DNA from 3 places in the Telluria mixta genome. Region 2 is predicted to be linked to each of the others. Evidence: predicted binding sites of a transcription regulator. Region 2 holds the regulator's gene; each other region holds the start of a gene.
What was found. Region 2 encodes FNR, which switches genes on or off when oxygen is low (the NO sensors DNR and NnrR bind a similar motif). Its sites were predicted from a motif close to TTGATNNNNATCAA; they were not measured.
Positions count from the first base shown of each region.

Region 1: P0M04_RS27320 (lipid-binding SYLF domain-containing protein) is a predicted target of FNR. The motif match lies at 2,062-2,075, and genes of this name have one in related genera.
Region 3: P0M04_RS08805 (OmpW/AlkL family protein) is a predicted target of FNR. The motif match lies at 2,209-2,222, and genes of this name have one in related genera.

Region 1 is NZ_CP119520.1:6,191,196-6,197,379, reverse strand. Features, by position in the region: gene P0M04_RS27330 (putative Ig domain-containing protein) at 1-507, shown strand, start outside; gene P0M04_RS27325 (NF038129 family PEP-CTERM protein) at 518-1,108, shown strand; gene P0M04_RS27320 (lipid-binding SYLF domain-containing protein) at 1,187-1,990, opposite strand; gene P0M04_RS27315 (DUF2784 domain-containing protein) at 2,103-2,462, shown strand; gene P0M04_RS27310 (DUF427 domain-containing protein) at 2,521-2,892, shown strand; gene P0M04_RS27305 (M15 family metallopeptidase) at 2,911-3,636, shown strand; gene P0M04_RS27300 (ATP-binding protein) at 3,633-4,631, opposite strand; gene P0M04_RS27295 (sigma 54-interacting transcriptional regulator) at 4,801-6,184, shown strand, end outside.
Region 2 is NZ_CP119520.1:4,553,910-4,560,093, reverse strand. Features, by position in the region: gene P0M04_RS20365 (TorD/DmsD family molecular chaperone) at 1-643, opposite strand, end outside; gene fnr (fumarate/nitrate reduction transcriptional regulator Fnr) at 892-1,581, shown strand; gene P0M04_RS20355 (porin) at 1,642-2,712, shown strand; gene P0M04_RS20350 (glycosyl hydrolase) at 2,713-3,918, opposite strand; gene P0M04_RS20345 (TonB-dependent receptor) at 4,286-6,184, shown strand, end outside.
Region 3 is NZ_CP119520.1:1,983,276-1,989,459, forward strand. Features, by position in the region: gene P0M04_RS08800 (chorismate-binding protein) at 1-1,444, shown strand, start outside; gene P0M04_RS08805 (OmpW/AlkL family protein) at 1,525-2,142, opposite strand; gene P0M04_RS08810 (glutathione peroxidase) at 2,280-2,876, opposite strand; gene P0M04_RS08815 (PPK2 family polyphosphate kinase) at 2,934-3,770, opposite strand; gene P0M04_RS08820 (CoA-binding protein) at 3,767-4,198, opposite strand; gene P0M04_RS08825 (F0F1 ATP synthase subunit epsilon) at 4,397-4,822, opposite strand; gene atpD (F0F1 ATP synthase subunit beta) at 4,848-6,184, opposite strand, start outside.

The DNA.
Region 1 (6,184 bases), 1.6 Mb from region 2:
ACGGACACGGGCGGCCGCAACTTCGAGATGGAAGTCATCCCCGTGGTGCCCGGCCAGGAGACGCAGCAGTACCGCTACTTCATGGCCCGCGTGGACCATCCGGGACCGCCGACGGATCCGGCGTATCCGGGCATTTCGTCGTACGGCGAATTCCACTTCTACGGGACGCGCTACGACCTGCTGGCGCCCGTGGACCTGACCGGCAATGTGAAGATTGCGCGTTCCGGCCTGACGATGAACCGTTTCACCCAGAAGTACACGGGCACGGTGACGTTCACGAACACGGGCGGCACGGCCCTCAAGGGACCGCTGCAGTTCCGCCTTGTCGGGCTGACGAACGGCGTCGCGCTCGACAACGCGACGGGCGTGAAGGACGGCGTGCCCTACGTGACGCTGGGCGAGGCGGAACTGGCGCCGGGCCAGACGGCGACCGTGACCACGACGTTCTCGAACCCGGCCAGGGCCGCGATTGCCTATACCCCGCAACTGTACAAGGCTAACTACTAGGAGACGAATGATGAAGTCCATCACACACCGCGCGGCCCGGCTGCTGGCCGCAACCTGGATGTGCCTGTGCGCCGGCGCGGCGCTGGCCGTGCCGGTCCACCACGTCGACATCGACACGTCCACGCTGGGCACGGGCACCGCTTACCTCGGTTTCACGTTCCTGAGCGTCGGCGGCGCCACCGCGGCCAGCGCGTCCGTGACGAACCTGGCCGCCGACCTGCTGGGCACGCCCGTCGCGACGGGCTCCGTGACAGGCGGCCCGCCGGGCGCGCTGGCGTTCGCGAGCGATGCGGGCGGCGGCGACTGGTTCCAGGCGATCCGGCTGGGCGGCCACGTCGGCTTCGACGTGAGCTTCCTGTTCGGCGACGGCAGCGACGGCAGCACATTCGGCTGGTCGCTGTTCGACGACACGCACTACCTCGGCGTCGACGGCGACCTGGGCAGCATCGCCCTCCATCCCGACGCGGCGCCGGACGGGCGCCTGACCGTCACGCCGGACAATGCGTTCAGTGCCGTGCGTGCCGTGCCGGAGCCGTCCACGCTGTTGCTGGTGGTGCTGGCCGGCTGCGTGCTGGCGGCCGTGCGGCGTCGGCCGGTGTAACCGTCCACGGTGGCACGCCGCCGGGCGCAGCCACCGTCATCGGGTCCGGGCGACCATCCCGGGCCCGGTATGCCGCTGCTACCGCCCGCCGGTCTTGCCGCTGCTGCCGGCCGGCGTCGGCGGACTGCCGAGCACCTTGCGCAGGGCGTCGGCCTGGGCATTGGTCTCCGTGCTGTCGATCGCCTGCAGCGCCGTCATCGGCTTGCCGTAATAGGCCTCGGTCAGGCGCTGGTTGTAGCGCACGTCGTTGATGCCCACCGTGGCCGCGTTGCCGAACAGGCCCTTGCTGCCGGACCACGCGACGACGTCGCCTGCCGTGGAGCCCTGGGCCATGCGCGCGAAGTTGACGACGGTGAGGCCGGCGTCGGCGCTGAGCGAGAAGTTGTTACGGTTGCGGAAGCTGTCCACGGCTTTCTGGTTCAGCAGCACGAGGGCGATCGGCCCGCCTTCCACGCCGGCCTGGAGTCCGATGCTGAGGCCGCCGGTGTCGAAGAACACCGGGTTGCCCCAGGAACCGTCCGCGCGCCGGGCCATCAGCACGCCCGCGCCGCCGGCACCGCCGACGCCGAGCGCGGCCCGTCCGTAGGTGGGCACGATGAAGACGCCGCGCGCGCGGCCCAGCAGCGCCGGCATCCCGGTGTCGTTGGTCATCGTATGCACGACGCCGACGGCGTCGCTGACGTGCTTGACGGCGGTCTGCTGGCGCCGCGTGGCGGAGTCGCTGTCAGTGGCGCGCGACGCCTGGGAAGACTGCGCGGTGGCGACAGGCAGTGCGAAGGCGAGCATCAGCAGGGCGGCGGCGCCCAGCAGGGCTTGCCTAAGGATGGACCGGCGCCGGGCCGCGGACGGCGGCGTGGTCGTGCGTGGCATCACGTGCATCATGATGTTCTCCTCGGTTCGGCCGAACGGATCGGCGATGAAGGTGGAGAATAGGAGTGCACCCGGATGCGGGTTTGACATGTATCAGTCGTGCGCCGGTGGTTATCATGGGCCCATGGTCTATCACACACTCGCCACCGTGGTGCTGGTAGTGCACCTGGGCTTCATCCTGTTCGTCGCGGGCGGCGCGCTGCTCGTCGTGCGCCGGCGCCGCCTGTTGCCGTTGCACCTGGCCGCCGTCATATGGGGCATCGGGATCGAGGCCACCGGGGCGGCATGTCCGCTGACCGGGCTCGAGAACCACCTGCGCATGCTGGCCGGGGCGGCCGGCTACGCGGGCGGCTTCGTCGACCATTACCTCGTCGGACTCATCTACCCGGCCGGTCTCACGCGGACCATGCAATGGGGGCTGGCGGCGGCCGTGCTGGCGCTGAACGTCGTGCTGTACGCGCGCATCGTGCGCGGCGCGCGCTGATCGGGCTTGCGCCCGACTGGCCGGCATGAGATCGTAGATGGCCAAGACAGGAGAGAACATGCCGACAGCCATGAAGACACCCGGTCCCGACCATCCGATCAGCATCGCGCCGGCGCCCGGCCACGTCACGGTGCGCGCCGGCGGTGCCGTGATCGCCAGCAGCGGCCGCGCGCTCGCGCTGCGCGAGGCGGATTATCCGCCCGTGCTGTACATCCCGCGCGAGGACGTGGCCATGGACCGCCTGCAGCGCACCGACCGGCACACGTATTGTCCGTACAAGGGCGACTGTTCCTATTTCTCGATCGCGGGGGCAGGGCCGCGCGGCGAGAACGCGGTGTGGAGCTACGAGGCGCCATACCCGGCCGTGGAGGCAATTCGCGAACACGTGGCGTTCTATCCCGACCGCGTCGATGCGATCGAGACCCGCTGAAGCCGGCGGCGCGACGCGATGAGCAGCGGGCCGTTCGACGAGTTCACGCTGACGGGGCGTGCGCGCACGCATGTCCAGCAGTATGGGCAGACGCCAGGGCAACCGCCGGGGCAGCCCCGCTTTGCGGCCCGGCCCGAGGTCGCGGCGGCCTTCCTCGCGATGCGCGCCGCGGCCGCGCATGACGGCATCGACATGCTGCCGATCGCATCGTGGCGGCCGTTCGACGCCCAGGCCCGCAACTGGAACCGCAAGTTTTCCGGGCAGGCAACGCTGTACGATTGCCAGGGCAGGTCACGCGACTTCGAGGCGCTGGCGCCGCCGGAGATTGTCCGCGCGATCCTCGACTGGACCGGGTTGCCGGGTGCGACGCGGCGTCACTGGGGCACGGATATCGACGTGTTCGACCGCGCCGCGCACCCGCCCGGCTACCGCGCGAAGCTGTTGCCGGACGAGGCCGGGCCGGACGGCGTGTACGCGCGCCTGCACGCCTGGCTCGACGTGCATGCGGCGCGTTTCGGATTCTTCCGCCCGTATCGGACGCGGCGCCGCGGCATGTGCCCGGAGCCGTGGCATCTGAGCCATGCGGCCTCGGCACAGGCGGCGCTGGCGGCCATCGACATCGACATGGTGGCGCGCGCAGTCCGGGGGAGCGACCTGCTCGGCCGCGACCTCGTGCTGGACATATTGCCGGACATTTTCCGCGACCACGTGCTGGACGTGGACGACCCGGTACCGGCGCGTTAGTCGGCGGCCTGGCCGCCTGTGCGGCCGAGGCGGTGCACGCCGCCGGCGTCGGCGCGGTCCGTGCGCCCGGGCGGCGGCGTCAGGTGCAGCGTGGTGCGGGCCAGCGCGTCCATGCGCACGCCGAGCGGACGCCGCATCGGACCCGGTTCCAGGCGGGTGGCGAACATCCACAGCACGGGGTAATCCAGCGTCGTGGGCACGACCACGTTCAGGATCATCGCGAGCTGCCAGTCGGCGCACTGGAGGTCGTCGATCGCGATGAGGAGGGGCTGGTTGGCCGCGCGGTGCTGGACCAGCGCGCACAGGGCGGCCGTCTGCAGCAGCTGGGTGGCCGGCAGGGGCCATTCAGGCGCGGCGTCGATGAGGCCGACGCAGGCATCGACATGGACCGGCGACACGCCCAGCGCGGCGCAGCGGGACCGCACGAGGTCGGCCAGCGGGACGGCGTCGGTGCCGGCGTCGGCCTGCAGGCCGAGCAGGGCGAGCATCAGGCCGGCGGCCGTGTGGCTGTCCGGTGCGCCGTCGAGCACGACGCAGGTGTAGCCGCGTGCCCGGGCGTCGCGGGCGCCGAAGGACAGCAGGTGCGATTTGCCGGACCCGGCCACGCCCTGCATGTCGATGATCCGCCCGCGGCCGGCCACGTGGACCGCATCGATGACGGCACGGCATTGCAGGCGCTCGACGTCCGACATGTCCGGCAGGTCCGGCACGCGGCGCGCGAGCGTTGCCTGGCGGGTCGGCTCCGCGTCGATCAGGGTCTCGACGCCGATGCCGTAGAACGCGGCCAGGTGGCGCACGGTGCGGTAGGGCACGGGCTTGCCGGATTCGGCGCGCTTGATGGCGGCGCGGGTGAGGCATAGCCTTCGTTCCTGGAATTGTTCGGACAGTGCCTCGCGTCCGCCGCGGCGCTGGCGCAGGGCTTTCAGGCTGTGCACGTCGAGCATGACGCGGGCGTCAAAGGGCTGGATGGGCGAGGAAGCGAGGTTGAATGTCATGGCACGTCCGGGAAAAGGCACCGCCCCGATGGCGGCGATACTCCTATTGCAAACGCCGTGCCATGACGAAATCCTGGGCAAACGCGCCCGATTCCGGCCCGGCGAGAGTTTCTGCGTGTAAAATTGCCATGTTTTTTACATGTAAAGCGACAACGTAGACGTTCCGCGCATGCTCGACTCCACCGAATACACCCAGACTTTGCAGCTGTCCGCGCAGGGCATGCCCGGACGGCCGCTGCTGGCGCTGACGATCCTCTGGCATCCCGATCCGGCGCGCATCGGCGAACAATTCGTCGGCGATCCCGGCACGCTGGAAGTGAACCGCTATGCGCCCCTGTTCTATCGTCCTGGCCAGGCGGGCCTGCCGCTGGGCCACGGCACGATCTCGCGCGATCCCGTGCGGATCGTGAAAGAGACCGGCGGAGAAGGCGTCGTCGTGCACTTCCCGGCGACCCGCATGCCGGTCGAGCTGAACGGCCGGGCCGCGACGGGGCCGATCCGGTTCGATGCGGCCGACGTCGCGCGCGGCCAGGTGCTGACCCTGGGCCGCGCCGTCGTCCTGTGCCTGCACTGGATGGAATGCCTGCCCAAGCACAACCCGGTGCCGGGGCTCGTGGGCGTGGGCGCGGCGGCGATCGCGCTGCGCGACCAGATCCGCATGGTGGCCCCGACGGACATCCCCGTCCTGCTGCTGGGCGAAACGGGGACCGGCAAGGAAATCGCGGCGCGCGCGATCCACGCGCTGGGCCAGCGTGCCCAGACGCGGCTGGTCGCCGTCAACATGGCGGCACTGAACGAATCGCTGGCGGCCGCCGAGCTGTTCGGCGCGGCGCGCGGCGCGTACACGGGGGCGCAGGAGCGCAAGGGGCTGTTCGCGGAAGCGGACGGCGGGACCCTGTTCCTCGACGAGATCGGCAATGCGCCGGCCAGCGTGCAGCCGATGCTGCTGCGCGTGCTGGAAGGCGGCGACTACCGGCCATTGGGCGCGAGCCAGGACCGCAAGACGACGGCACGCCTGATCGCGGCCACGGACCAGGACCTCGACACGGCCGCGTTCAACCAGGCCCTGCTGCGCCGCCTGGAAGGGTTCGCGCTCCAGCTGCCGCCGCTGCGCGCGCGGCGCGAAGACATCGGCGTGCTGATCGTGCACCTGCTGCAGGCGCATGGCGCGCAGCCCGTGCTGCCGCTGGAGCTGGTGGTCGAAATCGCGTGCTACGACTGGCCCGGCAATATCCGCCAGCTGGGCCACACGCTGCGCCGTGCCGCGCTGCTCGTGCAGCACGGCGGCACGCCGCAGCTCGAACAACTGGTGCGCCTGACGCCGGCCCCGGCCGGCAGCGCGGCGCGCCTCGTACCGGCCGCGGAAGCACCGCCCGCGCCGGCACCGGACACGCCGCGCCGCAAGCCGTCCGACATCACGGATGCCGAGGTGCTGCAGGCGATGGCCGGCAACGAGTGGAACATCCAGGCCGCGGCGCGCGATCTCGGCATCTCGCGGCCGACGATGTACAAGCTGCTCGATGCCCACCGCGAGATCCGCTGGGCGGAGCGGA
Region 2 (6,184 bases):
GCACGGCAAATGCCTGCGCTTCGATCGACAGGAACGCGTCGACGACGCCCGCGACGATCCGGTAGAAATTCGCGTCCGGGCTGTTCGCGATGTCGGCCAGGCAGGCCGCGTACCAGGGCCGGATGTGCGTCTCGAAAAAGTGTTTTTGCACGGCGAGGCCGCGCGGCGCCATGCCGGGGCCGCCCTGGATCAATACGCGCATCGTTTCGCACAGCGTGCCCAGGTGGTCCTCGAATTCGCCCACGCCGGGCGCGCGGGACAGGCGCAGGCGGGCGAGGTCGTGGCGCAGGTCGGCCAGGGGCGCGTCGTTCAGGTGGCCCGTGAGGTAGAAGGACCCGTACGGATTCAGCGGCGGCGTGCCGGTGCTGATGAACATGGCCGAGAATTCATCGGCCGCGGCGGATGCGTCGACGACGGTGGCGGCCTGGGTCAGCTTCAGCCAGGCGTCCTCGAGAGCGAATTCGCCGGCGGCGGCGATCGGGTCGGCGGCGGCCAGGGCCGCGAGCAGGGCGTCGTCGGGCGGGGCCAGCAGCAGGCGTGCGAACAGCGCGTAGAAATCGGCCCGGGCCTGGTCTTCGTCGGCCAGAGGCAGAGCCTCGCCATCATGCAAAATGGGTGAAGCGGAACGCTGGTCGGCCGACATGGTTCTCCCGTTGGCAAATATTCATGGGAAGTGTAATCCTTGACAATGCGAAGGCGCGCACGCTTGACCTCCACGCGACACTTCGTTGGCAAGGCGACCAACAGCGGGACAAATTCCCTACTTGTGGTAGGGGCTAACGTCTATAATCGGAACATCCCCCGAAGGTCCTCGCCATGATTGCAGCTGATACCCTACCCGCGACTCCCGTCACCGCTAACGCACTCAAGATCAGTTGCGCGGCTTGCAGCATGCACCAGCTGTGCCTGCCGATGGGCCTGGAGGATGCGGACATCGACCGCCTGGACCAGATCATCGGCAAGCGCCGCCGCCTGGAGCGCGACGAGCCGCTGTACAAGATGGGCGAGCCGTTCCGCAACCTGTACGCCGTGCGCTTCGGCCACTTCAAGACGTACCAGATCAACGCGGCCGGAGAAGCGCAGATCACGGGCTTCCAGATGGCCGGCGAGCTGCTCGGCATGGACGCCATCAGCGCCGACCGCCACCACTGCGACGCCGTCGCGCTGGAAGACAGCGAAGTCTGCGAGATCCCGTTCGCGCATCTGCAGGACCTGTTCGGCCAGGTGCCGGCGCTGCTGCGCCACTTCCACCGCATCATGAGCCAGGAAATCACGCGCGAGCAGAACGTCATGCTCCTGCTGGGGAACATGCGCGCCGAGCAGCGCTTCGCCGTCTTCCTCATCAACCTGTCCGCCCGCTACGCGGCGCGCGGCTATTCGTCCACGCGCTTCCAGCTGCGCATGTCGCGCGAAGACATCGGCAACTACCTGGGCCTGACCATCGAAAGCATCAGCCGCCTGCTGTCCCGTTTTAAAAAGCTGGGGCTCGTGCAGGTCGACAAGCGCGAGGTCGTGCTGCTCGAACCGGCGCGGCTGAAGGCGATGGCGGCCGGGACGGAGCAGTGCAGCCCGATGGCCTGACCTTTCGGTAGTTCACGGTCTCCCGGTCCGCATCGACAATGCGGGCGAAGGAGATCGTCCATGCATTCCAGATTCATTCCCCTCGCCGGCCTGCTGCTGGCCACCGCCGCTCACGCCCAGGACAGCGCCGTGCAGGTCTACGGCCGCCTCAACGTCGCCCTCGAACACGCGGACAGTTCCTCCGGCCCCGGCCTCGTGCGCCTCGTGAACAACCGCTCCGTGCTGGGCTTCCGCGGCGGTGAAGACCTCGGCGGCGGCTTGAAAGCCATCTTCCAGATCGAAGGCACGCTGTCGCCGGACACGGGCGCCGGCGCCCTCGCCGCACGCGACACCCGCGTGGGCCTCGCCGGCACCTGGGGCACGCTGTTCGCGGGCCACTGGACGACGGCGTACAACGGCGCCACGTCCGGCCTCGACCCGTTCTATCCGACGACGGCCGGCTTCATGAGCATCATGGGCAACGGTTCCGCGGCGGACGCGGACAACGTCAGCGACACCTCGTCGTTCGACCGGCGCCAGTCCAACTCGATCCATTACTGGAGCCCCGCGTGGCTCGGCCTGTCGCTGCGGGTGACGCACGGCCTGAACGAGGAAAAGCCGGCGAACGGCGCGAAGCCGTCGCTGACGTCGGCCGCCGCCATCTACGAACGGGGCCCGTGGTATGCCGTGCTGGCCGGCGAACGCCACCACGAGTACCAGGGCCCGGGGCTGGACGACACGGGCGCGAAGGCCGCCCTCGCCTACCAGTTCCCGCAGACGCGCATCGCCGTCGTCGCCGAACGGTTGAAATACGGGACGGGGGCCGGCGAGCTGGCGCGCAACGCCGTGTACCTGTCGCTGTCGCACCAGATGGGACCGCACGGCATCCGCATCGGCATCGCGCGCGCGGGCGACGCGAGCGGGCCGGCCGGCACGCGCATCGGCTTCGTGCGCGCCGGCGCGGGCACCGGCGCCACCCACGCGACGCTCGGCTACGACTACACGCTCAGCAAGCGCAGCAGCCTGTACGCGTACACGACGCGCCTGGACAACCGCGCGAACGGCGTCTACGAATTCGCGATCAACAGCTTGGGCGCGGCGCCGGGCGCGACGCTGAAGGCGTACGTGCTCGGCATGCGCCACAACTTCTGATCACACGTAACGTTCCAGCGTGATGACGCGCGGGTCGGCATACACGGCCTTGATGCGCGCATCGTCATTGGCCGCCGTGACGTCGACCCAGGACATGAAGAAGGACCACGGCGCGCCGCCTTCGAGGCTGCTGTCGATATCCGGCATCGGACCGTTCTCGGTCATGGCGACGAGCTTCGTGCCGCTGCTGAGTGCATAGGCCTTGTCGAACTCCGCCTTGTTGTTGATGTAGACGAAGTTGCCGGGATAGGAGTCGATGCCGATGATGTCGACCTTGTCGTTCCCCGGATACCAGGCAGCGTCGTTGCCGCACCAGCACCACAGCAGGTTGTGCAGGCCGTGGTAGTTCATGAGACGGTCGTACATCAGGTTCCACAGCTGCTTGTAAACGGTAGCGCCTTTCGCGCTCCACCAGAACCAGGTACCGCCGGCCTCATGGAGGGGTCGCCAGATGATGGGGACGCCGGCATCGCGCAGCTTTGCGAGCTGGACGGCGATGGCGTCGATATCGCGCAGCGTGTCCGCGTATTCCTGCGTCCCCTTCCTCACGGCCCGGGATGCGTCGAACGTCGTGAACTCGGTGTAGAACGTGTTCGTGCCGACGGTGCCGCCCGACGGCGAATGCCAGTGCCATTGATAGGCGATGATCGGCTTGTCCCCGTGATCCCGGCGCCATGCGATCGAGTTGGCGATCGACGGGTCGGCCGCATCGGGACCGAATGTGAAATAGCCCGGCTGGCCGGTACTCGGATTGATCGCATTGCCGTCCCACAGCCAGGAGTACATCGGGCTGTAGTGCTGCATGTCGAAGCCCCGCAGCAAGGGGTATTGGCCGGTCAGGTTTTTCACGTAGTCGAAATGATCCTGGTCGGTCTGGCCCGAAATGATGAACTTGCCGAACTTCGACAGCAGCCAGCTGTACAACGCTTTGGCGGCGGGCGTCGCGGCCGGATCGACCGGATCGGCGTTGATCGTGAAGCGCCGCACGACGCAGCTCGGGGTCGCGCCCGCCTGGCCGCAGGAATCGATCGTCACGGTGGCGGGCGATGGGGCCACCCGCCTGGACGACGCTGCTGCGACGGACTCGCTACCTGCGCGGCTGGTCGTGCCACCGCAAGCCCCAAGCAATGTCGTGGCCGCCGCGGCACCGGCGCCCTTGAACAACAGGCTGCGGCGGGTCAAAGAAAAATTTTTATCGTTAGACATGTTATCTCCTCCGTAAATGGATTGGCGTTAATCTCACGATGCTTTTCACATCAAAAAATTAACGAATCGATTATTCCACCGGCCCATACATACCCTTCGGGCTCCTCCTTCCCGGCGCATTGTTTAGTGACGTTTCTCGCAACAGCGTGAATACACCCCCCGCGCACCCAGCGTGTTTCGCGAAACAGCACTAAACAACACCGATTTCGCACCTCTTCTGGCCCGTCGACAAAACACGGCGTCAATAATTCGTATATCCGACGTTAATAAATCTTCTTTTGCAATATGTTTTTTTATTAGCGCCGGATTTACGCACATGCACAAGGTAATCGCCGCACTCGACGGCTGGACAACCAGAAGGGGACACATGAAACGCACCAACAAGACTGCCATCGCACTCGCCGTCGCTCACCTGGCGTGGGGAGCGGGAACGGCGCACGCGCAAACCGAGACCGAAGCCAAGGCCGTCGTCGTCGTGACCGGCCAGCGCGCCGCACTGGCCTCGGCGCAAAAACTCAAGCAGGATGCCGACGAGATCGTCGACTCGGTCGTCGCGGACGACATCGGCAAGCTGCCGGACCGTTCCGTCACCGAGGTCCTCCAGCGCGTCGTCGGCATCAGCATCAACCGCCAGGCGGGCGACAACGAGCGCTTCTCGGTCGAGGGCGCCGGGGTCAATATCCGCGGTCTGAACTACGTCCGTTCCGAACTCAATGGACGCGAGGCGTTCGCATCGAACGGCGGCCGCTCGATCAGCTGGGGCGACATCCCGCCCGAACTGATGGCCGGCGTCGACGTCTACAAGAACCCGTCGGCGGAGCAGACCGAAGGCGGCATTTCGGGTCTCGTCAACCTGCGCACGGCGCTGCCGTTCGACTTCAAGGGCCAGCGCGGCGCGCTGTCCGTCGAGGCGACGCACTCCACGCTCAGGAAAGGCAGGCCCGATCCTTCCGTGTCCGGCCTGTACTCGAACCGCTGGAAAACCGGCTTCGGCGAATTCGGCGCCCTGGTCGATATCGCGTCGTCGGACAGTTCCACGCAGACGGACACGTTCCAGTTCGAACCCTTCTTCCCGCGCACCGACATCGAACCGGGCCGCACGGTGTGGATCCCGAAAGGCGCGCAATGGCGCAACTACCAGTACGACCGCAAGCGGCAAGGTGCCTACGGCGCCCTGCAGTGGAAGCGCGACAATCTCCAGAGCCACCTGACCTATTTCCAGTCGCGCTACAAGGACAGCGCGAACGAGCAGTCGATCTTCTCGTCGGCCAGCCCCTATGACCTGAAGGTCAGCCCCGATACCGTGTACGACGCGAAGGGCGCGTTCGTCACGGGCACCCTCAGCGACACGAAGAACGGCGGCATCCCGTTCAGCAATGCGGGCGGCTTCAACAAGGGCGATTCGAAGACCACCGACGTGTCCTGGAACGTGCAGTGGAGGGTGGCCGACAACTGGACGCTCACGAGCGACCTGCAGCACGTGCGCTCCACGGGCAGCCACTTCACCTCGGCGGTCGGCCTGGGCATGCTGATGCCGAACGAGAGCCTCGACCTGCGCGGCAGCCTGCCGACGATTCACTTTACCGATGCCCAGCGCGCCTTCCTGGCCGATCCCGCGAATTACTACTGGGAGTCGACCATGGAGCACCTCGACAGGACCAAGGGCACCATGAAGGCCTGGAAGGGCGATGCGCGCTATGCGTTCGACCATCCGGTCCTGCGCGACGTGCGCTTCGGCGTGCGCCTGACGGACCGCGAAGCGCGGACGGTCAATTCCGATCCCAGCTGGAACTGGGCCGGCGTGACGCCGCCGTGGCTGCTGGGCTGGGACATTCCGAAACTGGCCTACCTGAACGACCCGCGCTTCAACGCGCCGCACGTGACGCAACAGTTCAACAACTTCTTCGGCGGCGACGTCAGCGTCCCCGCGGTCGTGTTCCCCGCGCCGAGCGTGGCCAGCGGCTACCCGGCTTCCTACCAGACGCTGCATGACTACCACGATGCGATCCTGTGTCCGGAACGGATCGCGGCCAATGGCGGCGATTGGGGCAACCCGTGCCAGATCTGGAAAGCGGCAAAGTTCGGCGGCGACAACCCGGCCGGCACCAACCACCAGAAAGAGAAGACCCGCGCGCTGTACGCCCAGCTGCGCTTCGGCTTCGACGACCTGAAATACCCGATCGACGGCAACGTCGGCCTGCGCTACGTGCAGACCCGCTCGCACTCGACCGGCTACATGTCGTACACGCCGGGGGCGCCGTTCGGG
Region 3 (6,184 bases), 2.6 Mb from region 2:
CCGCGACTACATCGCAGCCGGCGACACGTACCAGGTCAATTACACGTACCGTCTCCGCTTCGACGCCTTCGGCGACATCAAACAGCTGTACGCGCGCCTGCGCGCACGCCAGCCGGTGCCCTACGGTGCGCTCATTGCCCTACCGGATGGACGCGCAGTGCTGTCGCTGTCGCCCGAACTGTTCGTGCGCCACGATGCCGGCCGGCTGCTGGCGCGTCCGATGAAGGGCACCGCGCCGGCCGACACGGACGACGTGGTGAACGCCGTACGCGCGCAGCACCTGGCAGCCGATCCGAAGAACCGCGCCGAGAACCTCATGATCGTCGACCTGCTGCGCAACGACCTGGGACGCATCGCGCGCACCGGCAGCGTGGGCGTGCCGGCGCTGTTCGAGGTGAAGCGCTACAGCAGCGTGCTGCAGATGACGTCCACCGTGCAGGCCCAGCTCGCGCCGGGCACCACGTTGCAGGACATCTTTACCGCCCTGTATCCCTGCGGCTCGATCACGGGCGCACCCAAGCGCCGCACGATGGAAATCATCCGCGAACTGGAACCGGCCGCGCGCGGCATCTATACGGGCGCGATCGGCTGGATCGATCCGCCGGCGGGCAACGGGTTCGGGACGCTGCAGAATGCGCGGTTCGGCGACTTCTGTTTATCCGTCCCGATCCGCACCCTGACCTTGCAGCCGGAACAGAACGGCGTGCGGCACGGCGAACTCGGGGTCGGCGCGGGCATCGTGTACGACAGCGACGCGGGCGCCGAGTTTGCCGAATGCCGGCTCAAGGCGGGCTTCCTCACGGGCCTGGCGAACGACTTCGAGATCTTCGAGACCATCTACGGCACGCGCGCGGACGGCTGCCGCCATCTGGAGCGCCACCTCGCGCGCCTTGGCGCGTCCGCCGCGTATTTCGGTCACCCGTTCAAGCCGGAGCTGGCGCGCGCTGCCGCAATGGAAGCGTGCGCTGTGCTGCCGGACGACGCCCCGCACCGCGTACGGCTCGCGCTGCGCCCGGACGGCGAGATCGTCGTGCAGACGGGCGCGCTGGCGCCCCTCGCCGAACCGGTCGCCGTGCTGCTGGCCGACGCGCCCACGCGCGCGCACGACGTCTTCCTGCGTCATAAAACGAGCATCCGCAGCCGCTACGACGCCGCCTGGCGCGCGGCGGAAAGCGCCGGCGCCTTCGACACGCTGTTCTTCAACGAACGCGGCGAACTGACGGAGGGTGGCCGCAGCAACGTGTTCGTGAAGATCGGTGGCCACTGGTACACGCCGCCGCTGTCGTCCGGCGTACTGCCCGGCGTGATGCGCGGCGTGCTGCTGGACGATCCGGCCTGGGGCGCGATCGAATGCCCGCTCACGCGCGACAGCCTTGCGCGCGCGCAGGAGATCGTCGTCTGCAACGCCTTACGCGGGCCGCTGCGCGCGGTGCTGCGCAAATAAAAAAGGCCGACATGAGGCCGGCCAAAACCGGCCTGTTACGGCCGGCACGCTTTTGGAGGAAGCGGGGTTCGTTACGGGGGTCAGAACCGGTAGCCGATGCCGGCGCCTAACAGCACCGGATCGATCTTCACGCGGCTCGCGCGTGCGCCGTTGATGTCGACGTCGCTGCGGATCTGTACCTTCTTCACGTCGAGATTGACCGACCATTGTTTGTCGATGCGGATGTCGACGCCGGCCTGCAGCGCCGCGCCGATGCTGTCGTGCTCGAGGCGTCCGGCGCCATCCAGGATGTCGACCTTGGAAATCAGGGTGTAATTGATGCCGGCGCCGACGTATGGGTCGATCTGCGCGCCAGGCAGGAAGTGGTATTGCGCCAGCAGGGTCGGCGGCACGTGCTTGAAGCTGCCGATGCGCTTGCCGTCCAGCGTGACGTCATGCTTTTGCGGCACCGTGAGGACGAGCTCCGCGGCCCAGTTGGGCGTAAAAAAATAGGAGATGTCGACTTCAGGGATCCACTTGTCGCCGACGTGCAGGCGGTCGCTCGCGCCGGTACCGCCGACGGGATCGGACTTGTCGGCCGGATCGATGTGCACCGCCCGCGCGCGCACCAGCCACGGCGATTCCTGCGCCAGTGCGGGCACGGCAGCCCCGACGAGACCCAGGGCGGCGAACACCAGTTTCAGCATCGACTTCTTCATGGTGAGACCTTTCTTCGTGTTGTTGTTCAACGAAGATCAGTCTATTGAGCCACCTCAACAAAATCGTTGATGTGCATCAAAATGACCATGAAGGTATGCGGGTTATTACGATAAACCTGTCACCGGTCAAGAGAAGCTCAGCCCTTCAGTGCCTGCTCGATCTTGCCGACGAGGGTCGGATCTTCCGGCGTCACCTTGCTCGGGAAGTAGTCGATGACTTTGCCGTTGCGGTCGATCAGGTATTTGTTGAAGTTCCACTTGGGCTGGTTGCCCGTCGCCTTGATCAGCTCCGAGTACAGCGGATTGGCTTTATCGCCGGAGACGACGGTGCTGGTGAACATCGGGAACTTCACGCCGTACGTGTTGTAGCAGAGGTCGGCGATTTTCTTCGCGTCCGCGTCTTCCTGTTTGAAGTCGTTCGACGGGAAGCCCAGCACGACGAGGCCGCGCGGCGCGTATTTCGCGTACAGCTTTTCCAGGCCTTCGTACTGCTTGGTGAAACCGCAGTAGCTGGCCGTGTTCACCACCAGCACGACCTTGCCGCTGTATTGGCACAGGTCCTGCGGCGTTTCGTCCTGCAGGCGGTTGAAGGTGTGCTTCAGCACGGCCGGGCAGCTGGCCGGGTGAGCCGCGGGCTGGGCGGCCGGCGTCTGCGCCAGCGCGGGTGCCGCCGTCAGCGTGGAAAACGTCGCGGCGGCGCCGAGGGAAAGCAGCAAAGCGGTGGACTTGAACATGGTCGGAGATCGTACGGGTTGGTGGATCTCCATTCTATGCCAATCTCACCCGTCGACTCAGTTGTCTATCCTTACCTTGGCCATGTCCGCCTTCGGCTCAGGCCACTCGAGCTTCATGCCCTGCATGGTCTCCAGCATCAGGTGGGCGATGATCAGGTTGCGGTGCGTCTTCGAATCCGCCGGCACGATGTACCACGGCGCGTGGTCGCCGTCCGTCGCGTTGATCGCGTCGGCGTAGGCGTCCTGGTAGACGTCCCATTTTTCGCGCGCGGTAAGGTCGGCCGGGTCGAACTTCCAGTGCTTCTCGGGATCGTCCAGGCGTGCCTGCAGGCGCTCGCGCTGCTCGTCCTTCGAGATGTGCAGGAAGACCTTCATGACCGTCGTCCCCGTCTCGGCCAGCATGCGTTCGAAGTCGCGGATCTGGGCGTAGCGGCGGTCGAGGTCCTTCCCGTCCAGCGTGCCGAGAATGCGCGGCACGAGCACGTCTTCGTAATGGCTGCGGTTGAAGATCCCGATTTCTCCCTTGGCCGGCACGCGCGCGTGCACGCGCCAGAGGAAATCGTGGGCCTTTTCCTTCTCGGTCGGCGCCACGAAGCCGGTGGCGTGCAGGCCCATCGGATTGATCTGCGAGAACAGCGCACGCACGGTGCCGTCCTTGCCGGAGGTGTCCATCCCCTGCAGGATCAGCAGCAGCTTCTGGTCGCGCGCCGCATACAACTTTTCCTGCAGCTTGGCCACTTCGGCCGTCAGCTCGGCAGTGAGCACCCGCTCGCGCTCCTTGATCTCGCCATTCTTGAGCTTGCCCTTCTTGTCGTCGCGCAGCGGGGTATCGCCGGCATCCTTGTCGCGCAATTCCAGGTGCTTGGGTGCGCGGAAGCGTTCCAGCATGCTCATGCGGCCTGTTCTCCCAGCTTGCGGTGCTCGATCAGCATGCAGTGGTTCATGACCACGTCCAGGCCCGCGGCCCGGGCCAGGTCGGCGGCGACCTGGTTCTCGATGCCGAGCTGCATCCACAGGCACCCGGCGCGCACGTCGATGGCGTCCTTGGCGATCGGCGGGATCTCTTCGGATTTGCGGAAGCAATCGACGATGTCGATGCGCGTACCGGACGACGCGAGCGCATCGGCCGCTTCCTGGAGCGTGCCGTAGACGGTCTCGCCGAGGATCTCCTGGCCGGCGTACGCGGGATTGATGGGGATGATGCGGTAGCCCTGCCCCTGCAGGTAGCTGGCGACTTCCAGGCTGGCGCGTTCGGGCTTGTTCGAGAGCCCGACGACGGCCACGGTCCGGGCGGCGCGGAGGATTTGTTCGATGGTTCGCATGTGATTACTCGTCGTCTTGTCGTTGATGCCAGCTTATCAGGTTTGCATCTTCGGACGGCGCCGCTTACACCGGGGTCAGAGCCCGAATTTCGGCAACGGCTCGCGGGCTATTTCCCAAAACCGGGCTCTGACCCCGGTTCCGGGAAATAAAAAAGGCAGCCAGGGCTGCCTTTTTTTTGAGCGCTCGAACAACAGCGATCAGCGTCCTTTATGACGCAGCTTGGCGATGGCGGCCAGCTGGGCGACCGCCGCCGCCAGTTCGGCTTGCGCCTTGGCGTAGTCGATTGCCGATTCCTTGTTGACCATCAGCTCTTCGGCCTTGCGCTTGGCTTCCTGGGCTTTCGCTTCGTCCAGGTCGGCGCCGCGGATCGCGGTGTCGGCGAGGACGGTCACGCCTTTCGGCTGGACTTCCAGGATGCCGCCGGCGACGAACACGAACTCTTCGTCGCTGCGGCCCGCCACTTTGATGCGCACGGCACCCGGGCGGATGCGCGTGATCAAGGGGGTGTGCATCGGGTAGATACCCAGCTCACCCGATTCACCCGGCAACGCGACGAATTCCGCTTCGCCCGAAAAGATCTGCTCTTCGGCCGAGACGACGTCAACGTGAATGGTATTTGCCATAAGTGTCCTTTGAAGAGGCTAGCGATTAGGCAGCCAGCTTCTTGGCCTTCTCGATCGCTTCTTCGATGGTGCCGACCATGTAGAACGCCTGCTCCGGCAGGTGGTCCAGCTCGCCCGACGCGATCATCTTGAAGCCCTTGATCGTGTCTTTCAGCGAGACGTACTTGCCCGGTGCGCCGGTGAACACTTCAGCGACGTGGAACGGCTGCGACAGGAAACGCTGCATCTTACGTGCGCGTGCGACGACCAGCTTGTCTTCCGGTGCCAGTTCGTCCATGCCCAGAATCGCGATGATGTCACGCAGTTCCTTGTAGCGCTGCAGGGTGCCCTGCACGGCGCGCGCAGTCGTGTAGTGCTCTTCGCCGACGACCAGCGGGTCCAGCTGGCGCGAGGTCGAGTCCAGCGGGTCCACGGCCGGGTAGATACCCAGCGAGGCGATGTCACGCGACAGAACGACGGTCGAGTCCAGGTGGGCGAAGGTCGTGGCAGGCGACGGGTCGGTCAAGTCGTCCGCAGGGACGTACACGGCCTGGATCGAGGTGATCGAACCGGTCTTGGTCGACGTGATGCGCTCTTGCAGGCGGCCCATTTCTTCGGCCAGCGTCGGCTGGTAGCCCACGGCGGACGGCATACGGCCCAGCAGTGCCGACACTTCGGTACCGGCCAGCGTGTAACGGTAGATGTTGTCGACGAAGAACAGAACGTCCTTGCCTTCGTCACGGAACGCTTCCGCCATCGTCAGGCCGGTCAGCGCGACGCGCAGACGGTTGCCCGGCGGTTCGTTCATCTGGCCGTAGACCATCGCGACCTTCGAGTTGCCCAGGTTGTCCAGATCGACGACCTTCGCATCGGCCATTTCGTGGTAGAAGTCGTTACCTTCACGGGTACGCTCACCCACGCCGGCGAACACGGACAGACCCGAGTGCGCTTTAGCGATGTTGTTGATCAGTTCCATCATGTTCACGGTCTTGCCGACGCCGGCGCCGCCGAACAGGCCGACCTTACCGCCTTTGGCGAACGGGCAGACCAGGTCGATCACCTTGATGCCGGTTTCCAGCAGGTCTTGCGACGGCGACAGCTCGTCGTACTGCGGGGCGGTACGGTGGATCGACGCGGTGCGTTCCTGGCTGACCGGACCGCGCTCGTCGATCGGGTTGCCCAGCACGTCCATGATGCGGCCCAGCGTGGCCGGACCAACCGGGACCATGATCGGGTTGCCGGTGTTCTGGATGGTCATGCCGCGACGCAGGCCTTCCGAGCTGCCCAGCGCGATGGTGCGGACGATGCCGTCGCCCAGCTGCTGCTGCACTTCCAGCGTCAGTTCGGAGCCTTCCATTTTCAGTGCGTCATACACCTTCGGCA